3 regions of the Sediminibacillus dalangtanensis genome follow, and region 2 is predicted to be linked to each of the others. Evidence: riboswitches for the same ligand, from Rfam matches in the RefSeq annotation. Region 2 holds a riboswitch; each other region holds the start of a gene.

Region 1 (8,024 bases), 410 kb from region 2:
GGGTATGATGATTCGTACATTTACTTCAACGATCCTCTTGCTAAACAACAAAGAAAAGCACCCATCAACGCCTTCAAAGAAGCATGGGTGCAAATGGGAAAGCAAGCAATTACGGTTAAACCGTAAGCTTGCTTTTTGTTTGGTCTTCTTCTTGCAATTCTTCGAAAGAATACTTTCTTTCCACGTAAATTTGGTGCCATAACATGAACATCAAAACCGTCCAAATCTTTCTGCTGTAATCACCTTTGCCTTGGCAGTGATCCTCCAGAAGATTTTCAATATAGTCTTTATGAAGCAAGTGATCTGTCTCACTTTCAGCAATCAGATTTTTTGCCCAATCATAAAGTTCATCCTTCAACCAGTGGCGAATCGGCACCGGGAAACCAAGTTTTTTTCGGTCGAGTACGTGATCAGGTACGATGCCACGAGAAGCCTCACGCAAAATGCTTTTAGTGGTTCCATTAGCGATTTTCAAATCGACTGGAATTTCACTTGCAATCCGGAAAACTTCTTTATCCAGGAAAGGTACGCGTAACTCAAGGGAGTGAGCCATGGTCATTTTATCTGCTTTCAGCAAAATATCGCCGCGCAGCCATGTATGAATGTCGATGTATTGCATTTGGTTTACCGGATGTTCTCCAGCCACGTTGGCATAAAGCGGTTTCGTGATTTGCTGATAGTACAGATCAGGGTGATAGGCTTTCAGCAGCTGTTTTTTCTCCTCATCTTCGAACATTTTCGCGTTACCGATGTACCGATCCTTCAGCGGCGTAGTTCCTCGTTCCAAAAAGCTTTTTCCCCTTACTCCCTCCGGCAGAACAGATGCGACTCTGGAAAGCAAACCTTTGGCCGGTGACGGAATCGACTCGAACAACTTCAACGATTCCGGTTCACGGTAAATATTGTAGCCGCCAAACAGTTCATCAGAGCCTTCACCGGAAAGTACAACAGTGACATGCTTGCTGGCTTCTCTGCCGACAAAATAAAGCGGTACACATGCCGGGTCTGCTAACGGATCATCCATATGCCACATGATTTTCGGTAGTTTTTGGACATATTCCTCGGGAGTTATCGTATAAGAAATGTTTTCAACGTTCAGCTTTTCTGCCGTTTCTTTCGCTACATCCACTTCGGAATAGCCATCTCTTTCAAATCCGACCGAGAAGGTTTTGATATTAGGATTAAATTCCCTGGCAATGGCAACAATCAAAGAAGAATCTATCCCACCGGAAAGGAATGAACCAACCGGGACATCACTGCGCATATGGACATTGACAGAATCATACATGACATCCTGAATTCGTTTGATCCATTCGTTTTTCTCCATTAAGACCGGCGCGAACCGGGCATGCCAATAGCGCGTGAACTCGATCGGCTCGCCTGGCTTTTTGACAAAGAAATGGCCTGGTTCTACTTTTTTAACGCCCTCGGTCAATGTCATCGGCTCTGGAGCGAATTGAAAGCTTAAATAGTGCTGCAGTGCCGCGGTATCAACTTGTTCACTTTCCCTCATCATGGTGATGCTTTTTTTCTCGGATGCGAAGTATGTACCTTCGTCCATTTCACTGTAAAAAAGCGGCTTGATTCCGAAAGGATCTCTGACTCCGTACAGTATTTGCGTTTGCTTATCCCATATCAATACAGAAAACATCCCTCTTAGTTGTTCAAAAGCAGCTGTTCCATGCTCTTTGAACATAGCAATGATAACTTCCGTATCGGATTCGGTCGTAAAGGTGTATCCCTTTTCAGTCAACCGGTCACGCAGTTCGATATAATTGTAAATCTCTCCATTAAAAATCATCCAATAATGATCGTCATCATAATTGAACGGCTGCTGACCACTTTCTATATCGATTATGCTTAATCTTCTGAAACCAAGTGAAATATATTCATCATAGAAGTAACCCTCATCATCCGGACCTCTATGGGAAATTACATTATTTTGCTTTTGAAAGGTATTTTTGTTGTTTTGATCTGGTGCTTGAGGTTGGTTGCGGATCATTCCGATAAAACCACACATAATCTTGCCTCTCTTTCTATATGTTGACATCTTGTTAATTATAGCACAATCCAATTTTCAATACTAACCGAAAAATAGACAGAAAGTGCAATCAACAAAAAACCTGCCAAAAGACCCGGCAGGCTTCCATCATATCCTTCGGAAACCTGGATGGGTTTTCGGCAGTTTCTCCTACTCTTCTACCAAAAAATAAAAGGAAGCAAGGTAAGTGCCGCTATAGAAGCGAATGCTATCCCATAGGCAGCACCGTATCCCCAGCCCCAGCCAGGTCCATACAAAAACAACCCTGGGCCGCCGGGACCCGGATCTCCGACTCTGTCTTCAATCGGGCGGATGAACACTCGGTCCCTGTGCACTCTATCAATGATTCCCCGGTGAACAGTGCCATCTTGACAAGTAATTTTGACGGCTTCCCCAATATTTCTGTTGCACGTTTCGAAATGGCTCAAAGAATAACCTCCTTTGCCTGGCATCTAGAACATTTCTTAAGTTCTTCAATACGCCGGTTACAGCCATTATATGAAACCATCCCCCCTGCCCAATCGGGCGGTTGAAACAGAATGACAGCGGAAATTGAATTTCAGAACAGAGACCCATCCTATCTTTTCGATTTCTGGTTACTCGACCTTTAGTATCCGTTTCCAATATGCTGTTTTAGTTTAGTGGTCGTTGTTTCTATCGTATCTTGTTTAATCTTTATATAATAAATACCATTCATATGAGTTTCTTCTACACCATTCTCCAAGTCAACCACCTCTATTGGGTCCGTATTACTCTCTTCGATTTTGAAATGGGTGAGAACATCGCTCGGAATATTTGTTTCGCTTTCTTCAACGATCTTTTTTAGCTGCGAAAAGGTTAACTGTTCTTCCAGTAAATCTCCAAGCTGTATATGATTTGCCCTTCTTTCAGCCTCCGTTATTTCCAGTCCTCCATATATTTCTTCTTCTGAAAAAATGGAATAGTAATCAACAGATAAATCGAAAAGATTTGAGACTGTGGATGAGACAGCTTCAGGGGACGAATGAAAAGCATATGCGTGCATTAATTTATCCTCATGTTTTTTTTCTCCTGCAGCATTATATATTTCCACATAAGCATCTCTTGGAATCGGTACTAACTTTATGGTTTTCTCCGTACTGTTGTATGTTAATAAAATATGAACCGTCGTTCTCATATTATCATTCTCAGTTGAATCCTTTCCCATTAGTAAGACGGAAAATGAAGTACTTTCTTGCTCTTGCTCAGAGGCATGGTTTGAAAGTGGCTGTTTTATCCCGTCATTTTGATAAAATTTTGGTAAAAGAATCCCTATCAATAAAAGTACTGCAATGAAAGTGCCTAATATTGGACCGACAAAACGTTTACCAATGTAGAACAAAGAATCCCTTCGGTTACCTTTGTGTTTCCTATGGATTTTTCTAAGTGTTTCTATCCTGTCTTCTCTCGTAAACGTTAAATCATGATCATCTTCATATCTTGAAATTCGCTTAGTAAATTTCCCCATACACCTCAGCCTCCTCTAGTAAATTTTTCAGCCTTTGCTTTCCTCTCCTAAGTCTTGTTTTAACGGTGTTAAGATTCAAACCAGTTACTTCAGCTATTTCTGGGATGGATAAGTCTTTGTAATAATATAAATAAATAACTTCTCTGTAGCTTTCGGGCAAAGAGAACATAAGACTTTTCATCTCTTCAGATTCTGATTTTTTTATAACCTCATTTTCTGTTAAGGATGAAATAGATTTGATTGCATTCACAAACACACTTTTGGTTTTGACTTTCCGATAATGCCAACTCCTTAAATAATCCTTGCATTGATTGACGGTGATCCGGTATAACCATGTTTTGATGGTTGAATCATAACGAAATTTACCCAAGTTTTCATAACACTTAATGAAAGAATTTTGGACCATATCTTTAGCAGTTTCTTTATCTTTCACATAATTGAATGCTAATCTTACCAAATCATCCCCATGTTTTAACATTATCGCTTCTAAGAAATCTTCTTTTTCTCCTTTTTCCATAACTCCCCTCTTTTCCACCTTTCTTTGCTAACTCCACCTATAGACGATAGCCGAAATCGATTAGTTTCGGAATTAACCAGAAATTTTCTGCCTCTCCTCATCGGTAGAAAGGATTGTGGTATCAAAAATGCACAAACATCATACCCACCTCAATAAAGAAAAGCGCAAGCGCCTGTTCAAAGGAGTACAGGCTAAAGCCGCCACGTCCTGTGGCAACGCTTGCATGACCCACATCGTTTGGTCCTCCGACAAGCTTAAGCAAAGCACCTTGCCGGACCGGAATGTTTACCACCATTGATTCAAAAGAGAAATTGGTTACTTCACAGGTTAAAATAAAAATAAAAAAACCGAACGAGATCGAATAATTAAAATTTCGAATCATCGTTCGGTTTTTTACCCTTTTCAACTATGCTATTGTTACATTTACTGGTTCAAAAATTCATTCAAACTGTTTACCTTATCGGTCTTTTCCCAAGGAAATTCGATATCGGTTCTGCCAAAGTGTCCGTACGCAGCTGTGTTTTGATAAATAGGACGTTTCAAATCAAGCATCTTGATAATACCTGCTGGACGAAGGTCAAATAATTCCCTCACAGCTTTTACTAATTCATTTTCCGTTACTTTCCCTGTACCGAAGGTGTTAATCGATATGGATACTGGTTCTGCCACACCAATGGCGTAAGCAAGCTGGACTTCACAGGACTCGGCTAGTTCCGCTGCCACAATGTTTTTCGCAACATATCGTGCCGCATATGCAGCCGAGCGGTCCACTTTGGTGGCGTCCTTTCCGCTGAATGCGCCGCCTCCATGACGGGCGTATCCCCCGTAAGTATCAACAATGATTTTTCTTCCTGTCAAGCCGGCGTCCCCTTGTGGACCACCGATTACAAACCTGCCTGTTGGATTGATGAAATACTTTGTTTTCTCATCCAGAAACGCTTCCGGCACAATCGGCTTAATGACAAATTCTTTAATGTCCTGTTGAATTTGTTTGAGCTCGATTTCCGGATGATGCTGGGTGGAAATGACGATGGTATCCACTCTTACTGGTTTGTCATTTTCATCATATTCTACTGTCACCTGGGTTTTTCCATCCGGGCGCAAGTAAGGCAGAATGTTTTCCTTTCTGACATCTGACAGACGCTTACTTATTTTATGGGCGAGTGAAATAGGCAGCGGCATTAGCTCTGGCGTTTCATTATTTGCGTACCCGAACATCAGACCCTGGTCACCAGCACCGATTGCTTCGATTTCTTCATCGTAGCTTGTATCTTCGCGTGCTTCCAAAGCCTGATCCACGCCCCCCGCAATATCAGGGGACTGTTCATCGATCGCGGTCAGGACAGCGCAAGTTTCCGCATCAAAGCCATACTTCGCTCTCGTGTACCCAATATTTTTCACTGTCTTACGAACAATGCTTGGAATATCAACATAAGTAGTGGTAGTGATTTCCCCCGATACTAAAACCAGACCGGTAGTAACAGTTGTCTCGCATGCCACACGAGCATCTGGATCACTTGCCAAAATTTCATCTAAAATGGCGTCAGAAATCTGATCACAAATTTTATCGGGGTGTCCTTCTGTAACCGATTCTGAGGTGAATAATCGACGATTTGCAGTCATTCTGCTAAATCCTCCTTCATTTCATCAAATAATACGGAACCGCTCTTTCCTAGGTATGTTATTACAATTTCATTAAGCTGGTGAATTTCCATTCCCGTTAAACTGTTTTTTGTCATCTATACGAATAAAATCATGAGCGCATGGTATTTTACCTCTAATCAAACAAAAAACCTTTCCTTAATAAGGAGAAGGAAAGGAAAATGGCCTTTCTCATCTTATCGTCCAAGGTAAAACCTTGCATCAGGTTGGCACCTTTTCATCTGCATGATGGTTGCCGGGTTTCTTCGGGCCTGTCCCTCCGCCGTCTCTGGATAAGAGAGTATCCGTTCGCACTTTATCGTAACGAAACATGCCGGCAATGTCAATAAATTACCACCTTTTTGGTTGGAATTAACTTATGCTATTGAGGGAGTTTGCACACACCGTTGGTACACTTGTTTTTAAAAATACGATAACGGTTTTTGGCTATCAATCGGTACAGAGGGTCTCCTATCACTTCAGCATACGGCAGGTACATCAGGAATCCCAGCGGTGCAGTTAAAGGACAACGGACAAGCATAAATCGAACAGCTTGGTAACCTGTACTTATTTTCCCATCAGGCTTCACGAGATGGATTTCTCCCCTTATCACTTCCCGTTGTTTACTCGAAACGGTTTGCCTTTTTTCATATTCCTGTAGCGATAGCCATCGAAAAGCGCCAAACCAGTCCAGCAGCTTGATTACTTGTTTTGTCTGCCGGCACAAGTAACAATCGCCATCGTAGAGTACAATTGATTTACGTTCCATATTATCCCGCCTTTTTGAGCTTTTACTAGTCCCTTCCCTTTATTTTAACGAAAATAAAGCAATAGCGGAAATTTTAACGATCACCTTTCATTTTGTAAACCAGTATGTTATATATTAATCATTATGTTATACTATTCGTTATCAAGCTATCAATTTACACAAAGGAAGTGAGCAAGTGAACCCAACAAATGAAAGCGCTTCTAAATTGGGCAAAACGATCCTGCAGAACTGCCAATTCAATCTTTCTACAGAAGCACTGGTAGAAATCATCGAGAAACGCGGCGAAGGAACCATTACTGCCAATGGGGCCGTCAGCGTCACTACCGGAAAATATACCGGACGCTCTCCGAAAGACAAGTTCATTGTAAACGAAGGGGAAGCAGCTGAACAAGTTGACTGGGGTTCTATCAACAAGCCGATGGATAAAAACAGCTTTATCGCCTTGTATGAACGCGTCATGGAGCACCTTCGCTCCCAGGACACGCTTTTTCGCTTTACCGGCTGGGCAGGAGCTGATACAGACTACCGACTTCCGATTGAAGTCATCACCGAATTTGCCTGGCATAACTTGTTTGCCCGACAGCTTTTTATCCGGGAAGACAAAGAGACTGCCGGTAAACATAATGCGTTCACTGTCATTTCCGCTCCCACTTTCAAAGCAAATCCCAAAAGAGATAACACCAATTCAGAGGCTTTCATTATTATTTCTTTTGAAGAAAGAATCATCCTAATTGGCGGCACCGAATATGCAGGGGAAATTAAAAAAGCAGTTTTCTCCGTTATGAATTACTTATTGCCACAACAGGGAGTGCTCCCTATGCACTGTTCCGCCAATACCGGTGATTCAGGAGATACTGCCCTGTTCTTCGGATTATCCGGTACAGGCAAAACGACATTGTCTGCAAATCCTGATCGCTGTCTTATCGGGGATGACGAACATGGGTGGTCACCTAATGGCGTTTTCAACATCGAAGGGGGATGTTATGCCAAGTGCATCGGGCTAAGTGAGGAGAAAGAACCTCAGATATACCATGCCATCAAACATGGTGCTGTTCTGGAGAATGTTTTCTGTCATAACGGAATGCCCGATTACTCCAATACGGAACGGACGGAAAACACAAGGGCTGCTTACCCGTTGGACCATATTGACAATAGCATTTTCCCAAGCAAGGGACCACATCCAAAATCGATTATATTCCTGACTGCCGACGCATTTGGTGTACTCCCTCCAATCAGCAGATTGACAAAGGAACAGGCGATGTATCATTTTCTCAGCGGCTACACCAGTAAACTGGCTGGTACGGAGCGGGGCATCACCGCACCAGAAGCGACTTTTTCCGCCTGCTTCGGTGCACCCTTCCTGCCGCTTGCCCCGGCGGTATATGCCGATATGCTCGGCGACAAGATCGATCAATATGATGCAGACGTTTACCTTATCAATACCGGTTGGATAAAAGGACCTTTCGGTATCGGGGAAAGAATCCCGCTTGTTTATACAAGAGCGATGGTGGACACAGTCCTGAAGCAGCGTCTCGATGGAGTAAACACGGTACCAGATGACTATTTTGGG
Region 2 (8,024 bases):
GTGATAGCGAAGGAAATAAACAGCCAAAACGTTTTCCCATCGAAGGTGGCGGGAATTTAGTAATGACTTCCATTAAGAAAGAGTGACGACCATGAAACGGCTGCTGATTACATTGCTTCCAATTATTTATGCTGTGCTGATTTGGATTCAGTCGAGCTACTCGCATGATATACTAGTACGTTTTTTCAAGGAGGGGATACCATGGTGATAAATTTTTTATGGGAAGCTTCCCACTTTATTGAGTTCGCCATTCTCTACCTTCTCCTAACAGCAGCGTTGATAGTCAACAAACGCTATAACACGCTGACAGATCTTGCTGCAATGTCCGTAACCATCGCATATGCTTTTATGGATGAAATTCACCAATTTTACGTACCCGGTCGCTCCTTTTCTCAGTTAGATCTAGTAAAAGATATGGCAGGCGTGATTACTGCTTGGATTCTAATGGAAAGTTACCAATCCCGCAAACAAAAGGATAATCATTAAAAACTCCTTACCAAAAAAGTTTTTCTAAAAATCCATCGTTATGCCATGAAGGATGTACCACTAACACGTTTTCCTGCATGAGAAGCGGGAAGTATATTACCTACACTGAATACAAAGACAAGGACAAAAGCGCAAGCGCCTTTTTAAAGGAGTACAGGCTAGAGCCGCCACGTCCTGTGGCAACGCCTGCATGACCCACATCGTGTGGGCCCCCGACAAGCTTAAGAACAGCCTCGGCGTGGCGTTTTTGCCACACAGAGGGTGGGCTTAAGACCTCGAGGGGGTAGGCGCTGGAGCTGGACGTAGCTGGTTCATCCAATAATTATCCACAGACAGTTAAATTTATAATTTCCTATACACTAAAAAAAGCTGCCCACGGCTTTAGCCTATTAGGACAGCTTTCATGCATTATTTATTGCGGCGCATAAATTTTATAACGGCCAGAATGACGAGAGCAATCACAACATAAATGAGGAAGAATACGATGAACCCCCACAGTCCGACGACAGCATCGGCAAATTCCATATCCCCGCCGGTAAGAGCCTGCTGCAGTTCGATTGCAAAAACGAACACAACCATCATGGTGAATGTGTAAATAAAGGAAAGAATGGTAATGCTCCACTTCATGCTGGCAATTAATTTAAATAAAAAGTAGACGATGAAAAAGGCAATGATACCGATAATGCCAATCACCCAAAAGTGCAGCTGTTTATCCGTCATGGTCAATCCAAAACGTTGCATTAATGCATCATGGATTCGGTTGACAATATCAGCCAGTAGTAAAATAACTTCCTTCATACTTTTTCCCCCTACTTTCTACTGTTCAAGTCCGTCTTGCCTGATTCAATGCCTGGTTGAATCCTTCGATGATATCATCAGCTGCTTCAATTCCTACGGATATCCGGATCAACCCTTCGGTGATTCCTAATTGTTCGTGCATTTCGGGTGAAAGGGCGCGATGGGAAGTCGCCAAAGGATAGGATACTGATGTTTCCACACCGGCCAACGTAGGTACGATTTTAATCCAGCCGAGCGATTGGAAAAATGTCTCCACATCACAAGTAGCCGTAATATCCATCGTAACGATGGCTCCATTCCCATGTGGTGATACGTCTTCTGGATAATATACTTTTTCTACTGCTTCATGCTTTTTCAAGGCATCGGCAAGTTTTTGGGCATTGTCGACGTGCCGTTCCATTCTTACACTGAGCGTCTTCAACCCACGACAGGTGAGCCAGGCCTCGAAAGGACTTAAACTGCTTCCCAGGTTCACGATTTTTTGATTGGCTTTTTCGATCAACCCTTCATGGCCGACCAGCACTCCGGCTGTAATGTCGCTGTGCCCGCCGATGTACTTAGTCGCGCTGTGGACAACCAAATCGGCACCTTGCTCATAGGGACGGCACAGGTAAGGTGTGGCAAACGTGTTGTCGACCATCAAGACTAGCTGAGCCTCCTGGGCCAGTGTAACGAGCGATTCTATATCCTCCTTGCGCAGTAACGGATTGGAAACAGATTCCGAGTAAACCATCTTTGTATTGCCCTGGATATAATCAGCGATTTTATCCCCTTCGGCAAAGTCGATAAATGATACTTCGATTCCTAAGTCCGGCAGTTCATTGGCAAGCAGTTGATATGTACCTCCGTAAATATCGGTAGCCGCAATGACATGGTCTCCCTGCTTGGCAACGGCAAGAATTCCTGCCAATATGGCTGCTGTCCCCGAAGCGGCAGCTATCCCCCTCGGAGCTCCTTCCAGTTGGGCCACCGCGGCTCCTAACTCATCTGTATTCGGATTCCCGACTCTCGTATATAAATAATCATTCTTTCCTTGGTAAAAGTTCTCCAAATCTTCAAGGTCTTTGAATTTAAAGGCTGACGTCTGGTAAATCGGCGTCGACTTGCTATTGATTTTTTTCTCCTGGATGCCCGATAGATGAACAGATTTCGTATCAAAATGTTTCCCCATATAATCGCTCCCCTTTTACCAGCTTTACATAATTATAACTACTTTAACGCAAGATTGTTGAAAAGCGCAAGCATACTAAATAGAAAAGGAGAGGCACTATTCACCTCTCCGTTCCTGGCTACACTGTTTGAATTCCTCTGCTGTATTTTTTCCCTGGATGGTTTTCAGGAAGACGGGGACCTGCTCCAAACAGGTTATCCCTCAAGGTTTCTCCTTCATAACGGGAGCGGATGAGGCCGCGCTCTTGTAAAATCGGGACAACCAAATCGACGAAATCCTGGAAGGTTCCAGGCGTTATTGCATAGGCAATATTAAAGCCATCGATACCGGCCTCCCTGACCCATTCTTCCATCGTATCAGCTATCTGTTCCGGTGAGCCGACTGCATAGGCGCCGAGACCACCGATTCCGATAAATTCCTTGATTTCTTCCACTGTCCATTGTTTGTTCGGATCAATCCTTGTGAAATTTTCGACAGCTGATTGAATCGCATTGTTTTCAACATACCGCAAACTTTCATCAGGACCGTATTGAGAAAGATCGATACCGGTCCATCCGCCGAACAAGGCCAGTGCCCCCTCATGACTGATATGGTTTTTATAATCGTTGAACTTCTCTCTTGCCTCCTCTTCCGTACGGCCGACAACCGGGGTAAACATGGTCAGTATTTTAACATCTTCCGGATTACGTCCTGCCAGTACCGTCTCTTCTCGCAATTTTTTGACCGACTGCCTGGCAGCCTCGATGGTTGGAGCGCCGATGAAGACACATTCAGCATTGCTGGCGGCAAATGCCCTGCCTTTTTTCGAAGCACCAGCCTGATAAATCACCGGTGTGCGTTGTGGCGATGGTTCACTTAAGTGAGCGCCTGGAACTTTGAAATACTTGCCTTCATGATGGATGTCATGGACTTTTTCCGGATCCGTATAAATTCCGTTCTCTTTATCGAGACGGACTGCTTCATCTTCCCAGCTGCCCTCCCAAAGCTTGTAGCAAACATCCACGTACTCTGCTGCAATATCATACCGCTCATCATGGTTCACCTGGTCTTCCAGCCCCATATTCACTGCGGCACTTTTTAAATAAGAAGTAACGATATTCCATCCTACTCTTCCTTTTGTCAAATGATCTAAAGTCGACATTCTGCGAGCGAAGGTGTAGGGATGCTCATGGCTGACAGAAGCAGTCACGCCAAAACCAAGATGCCTGGTGACCGCCGACATAAGCGGGACGACCAGCAATGGGTCGTTCACGGGTGATTGAGCTCCCTGTCTTACCGCCGCATCCCGGGAATTCTCGTAAACATCATAGGTACCTAATACATCAGCTAAAAACACTGCATCAAAGTTTCCTCTTTCCAAAAGCTTTGCCAGCTCAATCCAATATTCACTATCCTTGTATCTGTGTGATTGGTCGTCAGGGTGTGTCCATAATCCCGGTGATTGGTGTCCTGCACAATTCATATCAAAGGCGTTTAAATAAATCCGCTTATCCGTCATTCGATTTACTCCTCCTTGTGATGGATATTTATTGGTTTAAATTGGCTGCTTTTGCTTATTGACCGTCTGGACGAAATAATCCAGTTGCTTCTCTAATCGCAGGTTTAAGTCATGATCATGAATCGGCTGTTCGATGTCCTGTTTATCGATGCATTTGTTCAAAAGATAAACGCCCTTCAAATTCTGTCCCTTCAGCGTAGCCAACAGCGGCTTCAAACTATATTCCACGGCAAGTAAATGGGAGGGACTGCCGCCGGTCATCAGTGGTAAGACCGGTGTATCCTCCAGTACATCCTGCGGCAAAATATCCAAAAATGCCTTGAGAACACCAGAGTAAGCAGCTTTATACACGGGGGATCCGACAATAGCCCCCTTTGCCTGACGGATGAGCGCTGACGCTTCCGTAACCGCCTGACTGTCATACCTTCCTTCAAACAAATCGGCTTGCGGGATATCCTTTACAGATAAATGTGCAGTGGAAAACCCCTTTCGCCTTAAAGACTCCCCTAAATAGTTCAGCACCGCGTCGGTTCCAGATTGGGCTGAAGGACTTCCAGATAAAATGATGATTTCACTCAAGAAAATCTCTCCCTTTCTGCCAAATGGCATTTACGTAGCAACTCGGGTAAGAGGGAATTTTTCCATAAGAAAAGCCCCCTTTTCCGCAGTATGAGAAAAGAGGGCTGTTATCGTCCGATATCCGCTCTTATCTCCCAAGAATGCATCTTGGCTGGAATTAGCACCTTTCTGACAACAGTCAGAGGTTGCTGAAGCTTCAATGGGCCAGTTCCCTCGGCTTCTCTGGATAAGAATTTTTAATTTGACACCTATCATAATACCAATGACTTTCCATGTCAACTACTTTTTGTAATAATCAGAATAGTGCTGCCTGCATAAAGTAGCTTGTTTGGCAGGTTTATCTGCCCGGTTTTTGAGAAACATATAGATATACTTAATCCAGGAGGAAACGTTATGCATGAATTTAACGAAACTTTTATCCAGATTCTTATCCTGCTTGCTATCTCGGTTGCCGTTATCGGGATTGCTAAAAAGATCGGTCAGCCTTATACAATTGCACTCGTTTTGGTCGGTTTATTTCTGGGCATTATTAATGTTCATGTACCACTGATAGATGAAGCAGAAGCATACATTACCCAATCAGAAGTTTTTCAGACCATTATTATTTCATTGTTCCTGCCGATTTTACTGGGGGATGCGACACTGAAACTGCCATTTCACCATTTATACCAACATAAGCGCGCAGTTCTCGGTATGGCCTTCATCGGTACGTTTCTGTCGTTTATCGTGATTGGCTTTGCCACCCATTATTTTATTGGCTTGCCAATAGCCGTGGCGTTCACGTTTGCAGCGTTAATGAGTGCCACAGACCCAATCAGTGTTGTGTCCATTTTTAAGTCGTTAGGCGTTTCGGAAAAGCTGTCCACGATCATGGAAGGGGAATCATTGTTCAATGATGGCATTGCCGTGGTACTCTTCAAAATTTCATCGATTTATTTACTTACCTATATTGAGTTAGGCTGGGAAGGACTTGGCAGTGGCATTCTGTTATTCTTGAAATTCAGTGTGGGCGGCGTGCTGGTCGGTGTCATCCTCGGCTTTATTTTTTCTCAAATCATTCGCTTTTTTGATGATTATCCATTTGAGATTGCATTGTCAGCCATCTTGTTTTTCGGAAGCTATTTTATTGCGGAGCACTTGGAGGTATCCGGGGTCATTGCGGTGGTAGCAGGTGGATTTATGTTTGCCGATTATGGCGGAAAAATTGGTATGACGGAAAAAACGAGAGTGACTATCAACACGTTTTGGGATGTGATCACCCTTGTTGCCAACTCAATCATCTTTTTGCTGATTGGATTGGAAATCCGCAACATCGATTTCAATAATCAGTGGAACATCATCGCGTTTGCGATCGTTCTTGTCATCACCGGTCGAATCATCGCCTTGTACATCAGCACATTGCCCGTAAAAGATTTGAATCGGAAAGAGCGGATTCTTCTTAACTGGGGCGGTTTACGAGGAAGCTTATCGATTGCGCTCGCTCTCAGCCTTCCAATGGAATTCACCGGCCGTGACACTGTCCTGTTACTGACCTTCTCCGTTGTCTTATTCTCTTTGATTGTCCAGGGGATGTCCATCAAACCATTGATCAAAAAGCTCGGTTTGTCAGGCACCGATTCAACCAAATAAACATGACCGCAGTGAAATCCGCTTTGTAATACCGAACGCTAACTGGACTGAAGTGTTAAAAGTGCTTCTTCAAGTATTAAGTGAATCTCGCGATGGGAGAAACAGCAAGGACACGTCAATTGATTTAGCAAAAGTAAAACTTTCTAACAGAAAACGCGCCAATCCATCAAGCTCGCCATAGCAATAAGAAATACTCATCAAACAATAGAATCATAGGAAGGTTTTCTAAGAAGCTTACCTTATATGAACAATCAAAAAAGAAACCGGACGAATTCGAATGCTTGCGTTTCGAACCATCGTCCGGTCTTTGCTTTGACCACTATACCGTTTTTCGAGTGACTTTACTCTGCTGAATTCAAATCAATTACTTTATTGACCAAAGAGGCGAAGGGCTCGTCCTCAAAAGAAAAGTCGTCTAAGTCTTTACGATAAATTTGAATGACAACCGTATCATAACCTTTCTCATTTTGAGTAAGTCCAAAATGAGAAGTCCGTGTATGGGATAAATCTTGTCTGTGTGGCAATTTTATTGCGTTGTTCATTTCCTTCGAAGAAATCGAATCACTAGGTACTTCCAGATCAACCCGCAAACGGTTTTCTCCCGCACGAATCTTGCCGAAACGCTTGGAATGCCGTTTCCATGGCAGCTTTTCCATAGTTTCAATCGCATAGTTATGTTTATCCCGGTTGATCAATTTCACTTCACATTTCCCGTTGCTTTCCAACAAGGTAATGAGCTCGTTCACTTTCTTATACATCGGATCCATCCTTTCCATACCGAGTCAGCATCTAGTTAAACTATTCCCCATCGCAAATTGTTTTACCCGTTGAATGTATTCTTTTTCAGTTGGAATGCGGGAACAGCTATGTTCATTTAATTTTGCACAGTCAGAGTGTACCAAATTAGCAACGTAAAACCCCTTTTCATTTCCCGGAATCGTATTATAATCATAATTAAGTTAGCTGACTTTCTTTTAATATTTGCACGATGTAATGGCTGCACAAATGTGAAATGGGGATCCTCAAATGACATTAGATGCGCGAAGCAAGTATATTTTGAACCGATTTGTCGAAACGAATGGATATTTAGCCGTAAGAACCATTACTAATTCATTGAATATTTCCAGAAGAACATTCTATTATGACCTCAAAAAAATCAACCAATTTTTGCAGGAGAATGGACTTCAGGAGATTCAAAGGCAGAAAAAACGAGGCTACTATTTAAGACAAGAAGATAAACATAAGATACCTTCTCTGGTCCAATTAATGAATCATACCCAGTACTTTTTCGATAAGCAGGACCGTCACATGATGATGGCTGTTCAATTGTTATCTTCTGAAAAAGCACTATTCCTGGAAGACATGCAAAAAATGACACAGGTAAGCAAAGGCACTGTCTCCAATGATCTAAAAGCACTTAAAAAAGCTTTGACAAAATTTCTTCTTGAGGTGAAGTTCGACAGAAAATCAGGTTTTTCAATTACGGGAAGCGAAACAAATAAGCGCAGCGCGCTCGTTTATTATGTCACTCAACTGGTGACAACCAATAAACGGGAAAACATTTTAGAAAAGGTGAACACAGCTGTGGTTCCGCATTTACTGAAACTGCCTTATTTTAGTGAACAGCGTCTTTATCACATAAAAAATGTAATCGTTTCCAATGAAGAGATGCTAGGAGTTGAATTGACGGACGACACAATTGAATACCTTGCTTTTCAATTCATGATTCTTATGCAGCGAATTCGCGATGGCCACCGGGTTTTGGTGGAAAGATTTGAAAAAGAAGCCTTACAACAAACCAAAGAATTCTCAGCTGCCAGAGCCATTATCAATCAATTAAGTAAGTTGGAGAATGATCCTTTA
Region 3 (8,024 bases), 210 kb from region 2:
CCGCAAATAAACCATAATTCCCTCCAAGAAAAGTGTATCACGATATGTACTTCCCTTGATCAACAAGAAAAAAACAACCAAAAAATAGACCTGTGCACGACTTGGTACACAGGTCTATTTCGCTTGTCTGTGTTTATTTATCAAGGGGAGGTGTTGAGTGTACATATGGAGGAGCTGGTTTCAGTTCCGGTTTTCCTCCAAAGCCTACTGGCTCGCTTTCATATTGAAAGTCATGGCCGTCAGGCGCATTGCCAGAAGCCCAAATACCGCGTGCACTATCCTCTCCTTCAGAAAAGTTATACAGTTTATGGGAGAAGTCCAATGCTTCCCATTCTGCTGGTACGGTGGTAGGAGTGATTTTGCCGCCCTCTTTTTCTTCTAATTCCTGCAGGGCTGCCATCCATTGGTTTTGGTGCATGGTATCTCTGGCCAGCAGGAAGGAAAGCATGTCTTTGACACCGCGGTCTTCCGTCAATTCATAAAGTCGGGCAACCTGCAGTCTTCCTTGCGATTCAGCGTTAAGATTGGCACGCATGTCTGCCATCAAGTTGCCGCTGGCAATGATATATCCTGCACTCCATGGGACGCCTGCACTATTTTCCGGAGTGGCTCCGAGTCCGGAAACAATCGCGTGATGCGGGTTCATACCGCCCATAATTGCGCCGATTACAGGGTCTTCAGCCGCTTTTTCCTGTTCGTTGATTGGCGCTCCATCCAGTAAACGTGCAACCATGGTGGCAATCATTTCAACGTGGCCAAGTTCTTCTGCACCAGTGTCCATGATCAAGTCTTTATACTTTTCGTTTCCGCGCGTGTTGAAGCCTTGGAAAAGATACTGCATCGCTACGGACATTTCACCGAATTGTCCACCTAAGATCTCCTGGAGCTGCTTGGCAAAGAGTGGGTCGGACTTTTCTGGTTTTGCATGATACTGAAGTTCTTTTCTGTGAAAAAACAAGTGAAAAACCACCTTTTTAAGTAATTTCGTCTGCTTTCTTCTGACTTCGATATCGCTGGCGGGCCCGTCCTATCGCGACAGTTAACATCTTCCCGCAAGTAACGGGAAATAAACGGTTTATTCTTATTTTTTCTTAATAATAATTTTAAAAAATGAAATAGGCAGAAAACCTGTTGACAGGTTTTCTGCTACATGCTAGAATTCTGGTTACAATCAAAACGGAATATTGCGAATACTTATCCAGAGAGGTGGAGGGACTGGCCCGATGAAACCCGGCAACCTTTAAGCCACGGCTTAAAAAGGTGCTAATTCCTGCTGAGCGAAAGCTTGGAAGATAAGGAGTGAATTGATAACCAATGCCTCTCTATCTTCTGGAGAGGCATTTTTTTATTGTGTAGGAAATTTATAAATTTAACTGTCTGTGGATCATTATTGGCTGAACCAGCCACATCCAGCTCCAGCGCTTACCCCCTCGAGGTCTTAAGCCCACCCTCTGTGTGGCAAAAAGCGCCAAGCCGAGGCTATTCTTAAGCTTGTCGGAGGCCCAAACGATGTGGGTCATGCAGGCGTTGCCACAGGACGTGGCGACTCTAGCCTGTACTCCTTTAAACAGGCGCTTGCGCTTTTGTCCTGCCTTCCTGGACAGTTAACTGGGAGGCAAACAACTGGAAAAGTGATAAAGAATATCCATATGGGTTCGCTGTGGCGAATGGATTGAGAAATGAGCAAATCAATTGAAAACAAGAAAGGTGGTGGATCCGTCGTATGGAAGTGAAAACAGCTGTTGAGAGGAAGACCGGTACTGTCAACATAGGAGAACTCGAGTTGGAATCCGGTACCGTGATCCAGGAGGTTGAGCTTGCCTACGAACGGGTTGGATTGGCCGAGGGACCGGCAATCCTAGTCTGTCATGCATTGACCGGCAGCCAACATGCAGCTGGTGACCAGGATATGCCAGGCTACTGGGCAGAAATGATCACCCCTGGGGGCTTTATCGATAGTGATCGGTTCCAAGTTATTTCATTCAACGTATTGGGCGGCTGCAATGGTTCGACCGGACCGCTTAGTCTAGACCCTCGGACAGGAGAGCCCTACCAGGCCAAGTTTCCGTTTATAACGGTCCGCGATATGGTCCGTGCCCAACAGATGGCACTTGAAAAATTGGGTATCGACCATTTGACCGCAGTCATAGGCGGGTCGCTCGGCGGGATGCAAGTATTGGAGTGGGGAGTGATGTACCCTGACAAAATGGACCGTTTGATCCCATTGGCTGTCACGCCGTACTTGACCGACTATGCGATTGCATTTAACAATATCGCAAGGCTTGCCATTCTTCATGACCCGAATTGGAACAATGGCAATTATACCGAAGGAACCATACCGGAGAGTGGATTGAGTCTGGCACGTATGGTGGGGATGATCACATACCGATCGGGAGATTTGTTCAATGAACGTTTTTCCAGGAAGCAGCGTGCCCCTGCCGGGAACTTCCACGATGAAATTGCCTATGAAATCGAATCCTATCTTGATTACCAGGGGAAAAAGCTGACCAAACGTTTTGATGCCAACAGTTATTTGTATTTGTTGAAGGCGATGGATACCCATGATATCGGGCGTGGTCGCGACGGTTGGCAACAGGCCGCTTCCCGGATTGAAGCACCGGTAACGGCGCTGGGTTACAGCGGGGATTTGCTGTTTCCGCCGGGTTCGCTGGAACAGTTCATCGACCAGTTGAAACAGAATGGGAAAGAGGCAGAATACACGTTGATTGATACCAGTTTCGGGCATGACGGTTTTCTGGTCGAATTTGAAAAATGGGGAAGCATTATTAAATCGGGATTGGAAAACTAATACACAAAGACAAGACAATTTAATATGGACTCTTATCCAGAGAGGCTGAGGGACTGGCCCGATGAAGCCCGGCAACCTTCAAGTCGAATTGACTTGAAAGGTGCTAATTCCTGCAGGAGTAATCCTGGTAGATAAGAGGAGAGATTGTGTGATCAGTCCTCTTCTTATGAAGAGGGCTTTTTGTTTTGGCTGATAAAAAGTTAATTAACAGGAGGAATAGAAACATGGCAAATACTTATGATTTAGAAACGTTATCACTTCACGGCGGTCAGTCCCCGGATCCGACAACAGGGTCGCGAGCTGTCCCAATCTATCAAACTACTTCCTATGTGTTCCACGATACAGAACATGCAGAGCGGTTGTTCGCTCTCGATGAACCGGGAAACATTTATTCCCGTTTGGGAAATCCGACTGTAGATGTTTTTGAAAAACGGCTGGCTTTGTTGGAGGAAGGCGTGGCGGCAGTCGGTGTATCTTCCGGTATGGCAGCTATCACATTATCGATTCTTAACCTGGCCAGTGCAGGGGATGAAATTGTAGCTGCCACCAACTTATATGGCGGTACGTACAATTTGTTCTCGACCACCCTGCCGCGTTATGGCATCAAGGTAAACTTTGTCGATCCGACCGATCCTGAAAATTTCCGCGCGGCGATTACCGATAAAACCAAAGCAGTGTATGGAGAAATCATCGGCAATCCCAGTCTGCACGTGCTCGATGTCGAAAAAGTTGCGGGAATCGCCCATGAACATGGGGTGCCGCTGATCATTGACAACACCTTTGCTACACCACATGTTTGCAAGCCAATCACACTTGGAGCAGATATTGTCGTTCACTCGGCAACCAAATGGATTGGAGGGCATGGCACTTCGATTGGCGGGGTGATCGTCGATGGTGGAAGATTTGATTGGAATTCGGAAAAATACCCCCAGTTTACGGACCCGGATCCGAGCTACAATGGCATCCGCTATGCCGTGGATTTCGGAACATTGGCGTTCAGCACCAAAGTAAGGGTGCAGCTGCTGCGTGATTTCGGAGCTTCGCTGAGTCCTTTCAACGCTTTTTTGCTGCTGCAAGGCCTGGAAACTTTGCATCTGCGCGTTGAACGGCATAACCAGAATGCGGTGGAGCTTGCCCGTTACTTAAAGGACCATCCGGCAGTGGAATGGGTGTCCTATCCAGGATTGGAGGAGCATCCGTCCCACCAGCAAGCAAGTGAAACCTTGCAGCACGGGTACGGTTCAATCGTCAATTTTGGCATTAAGGGCGGGAAAGAAGCAGGCCGCAAGTTAATCAACAATGTGGCTTTATGGTCGCATCTAGCCAATGTCGGAGATGCCAAATCGTTGATCATCCATCCGGCCTCCACGACCCACCAGCAGCTGTCACCGGAGGAATTGGAACGGACCGGAGTCAAAGCGGAGCTCGTCCGGCTGTCGGTGGGGATCGAGTCGGTGAGAGATTTGATCAACGATTTGGATGCAGCATTGGCAAAAGCGACGGGGCAACAAAAGGAGAGCGGACCAGAAATCGTCATCAACGATGAGGGAGTAATCCGCTGGGCATTGCAGTCCCCGACAGAACGGGTCGAAACCGACGGGAAAGAAACACAGCGTCAAAAAACATTGGCGATTGTTGGACTGAGCGGCAAAGAGGCGAGACCAAGCCATCGCCTGGCTAGGAAAATGCAGCGGCTTGGCTATAAAATCATACCGGTGAATCCACGGGAAACGGAAATTTTAGGAGAAAAGGCATACCCAGACTTGAAAAGCATTCCGGAACCGATCGATATCGTCCAGGTATTCAGAAGTCCGGAAGCCGCAATCGGAATCGCCCGCGAAGCAGCGGAAGTCCGGCCGAAAATTTTCTGGCTGCAAGAAGGAGTTGTTTCGGATGAAGCGGCCGAAATTGCCAGAAATGCTGGGCTTCAGGTGGTCCATAACCGCTGCACGTACAAAGAAGCGCAGCGCTTACGTGGAACGATTACGACTTACGCCTGTGAAATATAAAAATCATACCAACGACGAGGAGGATACCCATGAATCGCATCCCATTGATAGATATAAGAAGTTTTTTAGCTCTGACGGCTTTGGCGGTGATTATTATCGTTACTGCCGGCTGTTCATCGAGCGCAAGTTCGGAAGGAGCGCCAGATAAGATACGGCTTGACTATGCGTACTATTCACCGACCAGCCTGGTGTTGAAAAAATTCGGCTGGGCAGAGGAAGAATTTGAAGAAGAGGGCATCGACATAGAATGGGCACTAAGCCAAGGGAGCAATAAAGCCCTGGAGTTTTTGAACAGTGACAGCGTCGATTTTGGATCGACTGCCGGAGCGGCAGCGTTGATGTCCAAAGCAAACGGAGCGCCGATCAAGAATGTGTACATTTATTCAAAACCGGAATGGACTGCATTGGTCACAGCGAAAGATTCCGGGATCACCAGCCTCGAAGATTTGAAAGGAAAGAAGGTTGCCGCCACGCTGGGAACCGATCCCTACATTTTCCTGCTACGTGCTTTGGAAGCTGAAGGTGTTCCGGCAGAGGATGTGGAAATCGTCAATCTGCAGCACGGTGATGGCGCATCCGCCCTGACATCCGGGCAGGTGGACGCATGGGCCGGGCTTGACCCGCATATGGCCCGTTTGGAACTCGAATCGGATGCAAAGCTTTTTTATCGGAATCCTGACTTTAATACGTACGGTTTCCTGAATGTCCGCGAGGAGTTTGCGGAAAAGCATCCGGAATACGTTGACCGTGTGATTAAGGTGTACGAAAAAGCAAGAAAATGGGTCAAGGAGAACCCGGAGGAAGCTGCCGAGTTATTGGCTGAAGAAGCAGAAATCAAAGAGGAAGTCGCAGTCAAACAACTGGAACGTAACGATTTTTCCGAGCCTGTTCCCGGCAAAGTACATCGGGACGCATTAATTGAGGCTGGAAAAGTGCTACAGGAAAGCGAGACGATTGATCCGGAAGCCAATATTGAAGAATTGACAGACGAACTGATCGACCCATCTTTCGCGGAAGAAACCATATCGGAATAAAAAAGTCAGAGAGGAGGACCAGACATGGCCAAAAATCAAAGTGAAGTGAGCGGTGTCTTCACATCGGGAAGCAAGAGCAAGCCATCGACGATCAAACCGAAGAATCCGTTCACCCATCCCTTGTTATTGGGGAGTATTTTTCCGGCTTTGTTGGTGGTTGTGTGGGAAGTGTTAAGCCGTTTGGAAGTTTTTCCTGCCTACCAGCTTCCTGCACCGTCCGTTATTTTAGAGACAATTGTCGGGATGGCGGAAGATGGCACGCTCTGGGGGCATGTCGGCATCACCAGCTACCGGGTGTTGATGGGCTTTCTGCTAGGAACGGCAGCAGCCGTGGCGCTCGGTTCGTTGGTCGGATTTTATAAACATGCCGAAGCGCTATTCGATCCGCTTATCCAAGCATTTCGTTCGATCCCTTCTCTTGCCTGGGTCCCGTTGTTCATTTTATGGATGGGAATCGGCGAGCCATCGAAAATTGCCATGATTGCGGTCGGTGTCTTTTTTCCAGTCTATTTAAATATTGTCAGTGGCATCGGCGGCGTCGATCGAAAGTTAATCGAGGTAGGGAAAATGTATGGATTGAATACATTTCAGCTGGTACGAAGGATCATTCTTCCGGCATCTTTGCCTTCTTTTTTGGTCGGACTTCGTAGCGGTCTCGGATTGGGGTGGATGTTTGTCGTGGCAGCAGAGCTGATGGGCGCGAGCCAGGGTCTTGGATACTTGCTGGTCGTCGGCCAGAACACGCTCGCTCCGGAAACGATTATCGCGAGTATTGTCTTGTTCGCAATAATCGGAAAGCTGTCGGATTGGGTACTGAAAATACTGGAGACCCGGACTTTGCATTGGCAAGATCGGGCTGCAAAATCGTAAGGAGGTAAAGCGGTGAGTCTTCAATTAGAAAGAGTGGGAAGGACGTTTGCAGGAAAAGCAGCTGTCGAGGATGTTTCCTTCCGAGCGGAACCTGGTGAGATCATCGGTCTTCTCGGAACGAGCGGCTGCGGCAAAAGCACCCTGTTGCGTGCCATCTCCGGACTGGATACCGAATTTGACGGCGTGATCGAAATCAATAATAAGAAAGTGGACGACATACAGAAGACGGCTGGGTTTATGTTCCAGGAGCCTCGTTTGCTGCCTTGGTTGAATGTACTCGACAATGTCACCTTCGGTCTGGGGGGAAACAGAGAGGAAAAACAAAAGAAGGCAGGCCGTTACTTGGAAAGTGTCGGACTTGCCGGCAGTGAAAAATTGTATCCGAAACAACTTTCAGGCGGGATGGCCCAGCGGGTGGCGATTGCACGTGCACTGGCCACTTCACCGGAAATTTTGCTGCTGGATGAACCGTTCAGTGCCCTCGATGCGTTTACCAAAATGCAGCTGCAGGATTTGCTGCTTGAAGTGTGGAGGGATTATCAGTCGACAATGGTGCTGGTAACCCATGACGTGGATGAAGCTGCTTATTTATGCGACCGCATCATCGTGCTGCGTGGCCAGCCGGGCAAGGTGGAACGGGAGATCACGATCTCCGAACCGAGACCGAGAGAAAGAGGAAGCAGTGAGCAGGCTGCTTATAAAGCGGAAATACTTGCCAGCTTGGACTTAACAACCGAGACAGCTTGACCAAGCTGGATACATAGAGGAGGTACAACATGACAGGAAATGATGGGAAAATACTTAAAGCCGATAAAGGTGTACACAACTTAACAGACTATCGCCGTGTGGCTGCGGAATTCTCCTGGGAGCAAGCCGCAGAACAACTAAGTCTTTCCAAAACCGGCAAATGGAATGCCGCTTACGAAACGATCGATCGTCACGTTGCCGAAGGGTATGGCAAAAAGACTGCTTTGTATTTTGTCCAGGAAGCATCCAACGAGAGCTTCACGTTCGCCGAGGTAAAAGAAAAAACAGATCATTATGCACAGGTATTGAAGGAACAGGGTGTCAGCAAAGGAGATCGCGTGTTTGTTTTCCTTCCGAAAACCCCTGCTTGTTATTTTTCCATTCTGGCCATTATTAAGATTGGGGCTATTGCCGGTCCGTTGTTCGAAGCATTTATGGAAGAGGCCGTAAAAGACAGGATCAATGATTGCAGTGGAACTTTTTTGATTACGGATAATGAACTTGTCCATCGTGTACCGCAATCAGAAATCCCCAGCTTACAGACCGTATTGCTGG

What was found. A riboswitch is a leader RNA that binds a small molecule or an ion and turns the genes downstream of it on or off. The one in region 2 is predicted to bind S-adenosylmethionine.
Region 1: linked by a shared signal. The riboswitch ahead of metK (methionine adenosyltransferase) and the one ahead of ssuE (NADPH-dependent FMN reductase) in region 2 are both predicted to bind S-adenosylmethionine.
Region 3: linked by a shared signal. The riboswitch ahead of ERJ70_RS14125 (PLP-dependent aspartate aminotransferase family protein) and the one ahead of ssuE (NADPH-dependent FMN reductase) in region 2 are both predicted to bind S-adenosylmethionine.

Annotation. Positions count from the first base shown of each region.
Region 1 covers NZ_CP046956.1:2,615,794-2,623,817, forward strand. Annotated here, with positions in the region: gene ERJ70_RS13130 (C39 family peptidase) at 1-126, shown strand, start outside; gene asnB (asparagine synthase (glutamine-hydrolyzing)) at 116-2,020, opposite strand; gene ERJ70_RS13140 (hypothetical protein) at 2,200-2,469, opposite strand; gene ERJ70_RS13145 (LCP family glycopolymer transferase) at 2,649-3,527, opposite strand; gene ERJ70_RS13150 (sigma-70 family RNA polymerase sigma factor) at 3,511-4,044, opposite strand; gene ERJ70_RS13155 (hypothetical protein) at 4,166-4,426, opposite strand; gene metK (methionine adenosyltransferase) at 4,468-5,667, opposite strand; SAM riboswitch class I at 5,880-5,985, opposite strand; gene ERJ70_RS13165 (thiol-disulfide oxidoreductase DCC family protein) at 6,068-6,454, opposite strand; gene pckA (phosphoenolpyruvate carboxykinase (ATP)) at 6,630-8,024, shown strand, end outside.
Region 2 covers NZ_CP046956.1:3,022,180-3,030,203, forward strand. Annotated here, with positions in the region: gene ERJ70_RS15105 (VanZ family protein) at 202-486, shown strand; gene ERJ70_RS15110 (hypothetical protein) at 895-1,284, opposite strand; gene ERJ70_RS15115 (trans-sulfuration enzyme family protein) at 1,310-2,455, opposite strand; gene ERJ70_RS15120 (LLM class flavin-dependent oxidoreductase) at 2,574-3,953, opposite strand; gene ssuE (NADPH-dependent FMN reductase) at 3,990-4,532, opposite strand; SAM riboswitch class I at 4,657-4,765, opposite strand; gene ERJ70_RS15130 (cation:proton antiporter) at 4,926-6,161, shown strand; gene ERJ70_RS15135 (hypothetical protein) at 6,503-6,919, opposite strand; gene ERJ70_RS15140 (BglG family transcription antiterminator) at 7,188-8,024, shown strand, end outside.
Region 3 covers NZ_CP046956.1:2,808,378-2,816,401, reverse strand. Annotated here, with positions in the region: gene ERJ70_RS14140 (aspartyl-phosphate phosphatase Spo0E family protein) at 1-15, opposite strand, end outside; gene ERJ70_RS14135 (manganese catalase) at 134-958, opposite strand; SAM riboswitch class I at 1,192-1,299, shown strand; gene metX (homoserine O-acetyltransferase MetX) at 1,724-2,809, shown strand; SAM riboswitch class I at 2,839-2,947, shown strand; gene ERJ70_RS14125 (PLP-dependent aspartate aminotransferase family protein) at 3,034-4,818, shown strand; gene ERJ70_RS14120 (aliphatic sulfonate ABC transporter substrate-binding protein) at 4,848-5,852, shown strand; gene ERJ70_RS14115 (ABC transporter permease) at 5,877-6,722, shown strand; gene ERJ70_RS14110 (ABC transporter ATP-binding protein) at 6,735-7,469, shown strand; gene acsA (acetate--CoA ligase) at 7,499-8,024, shown strand, end outside.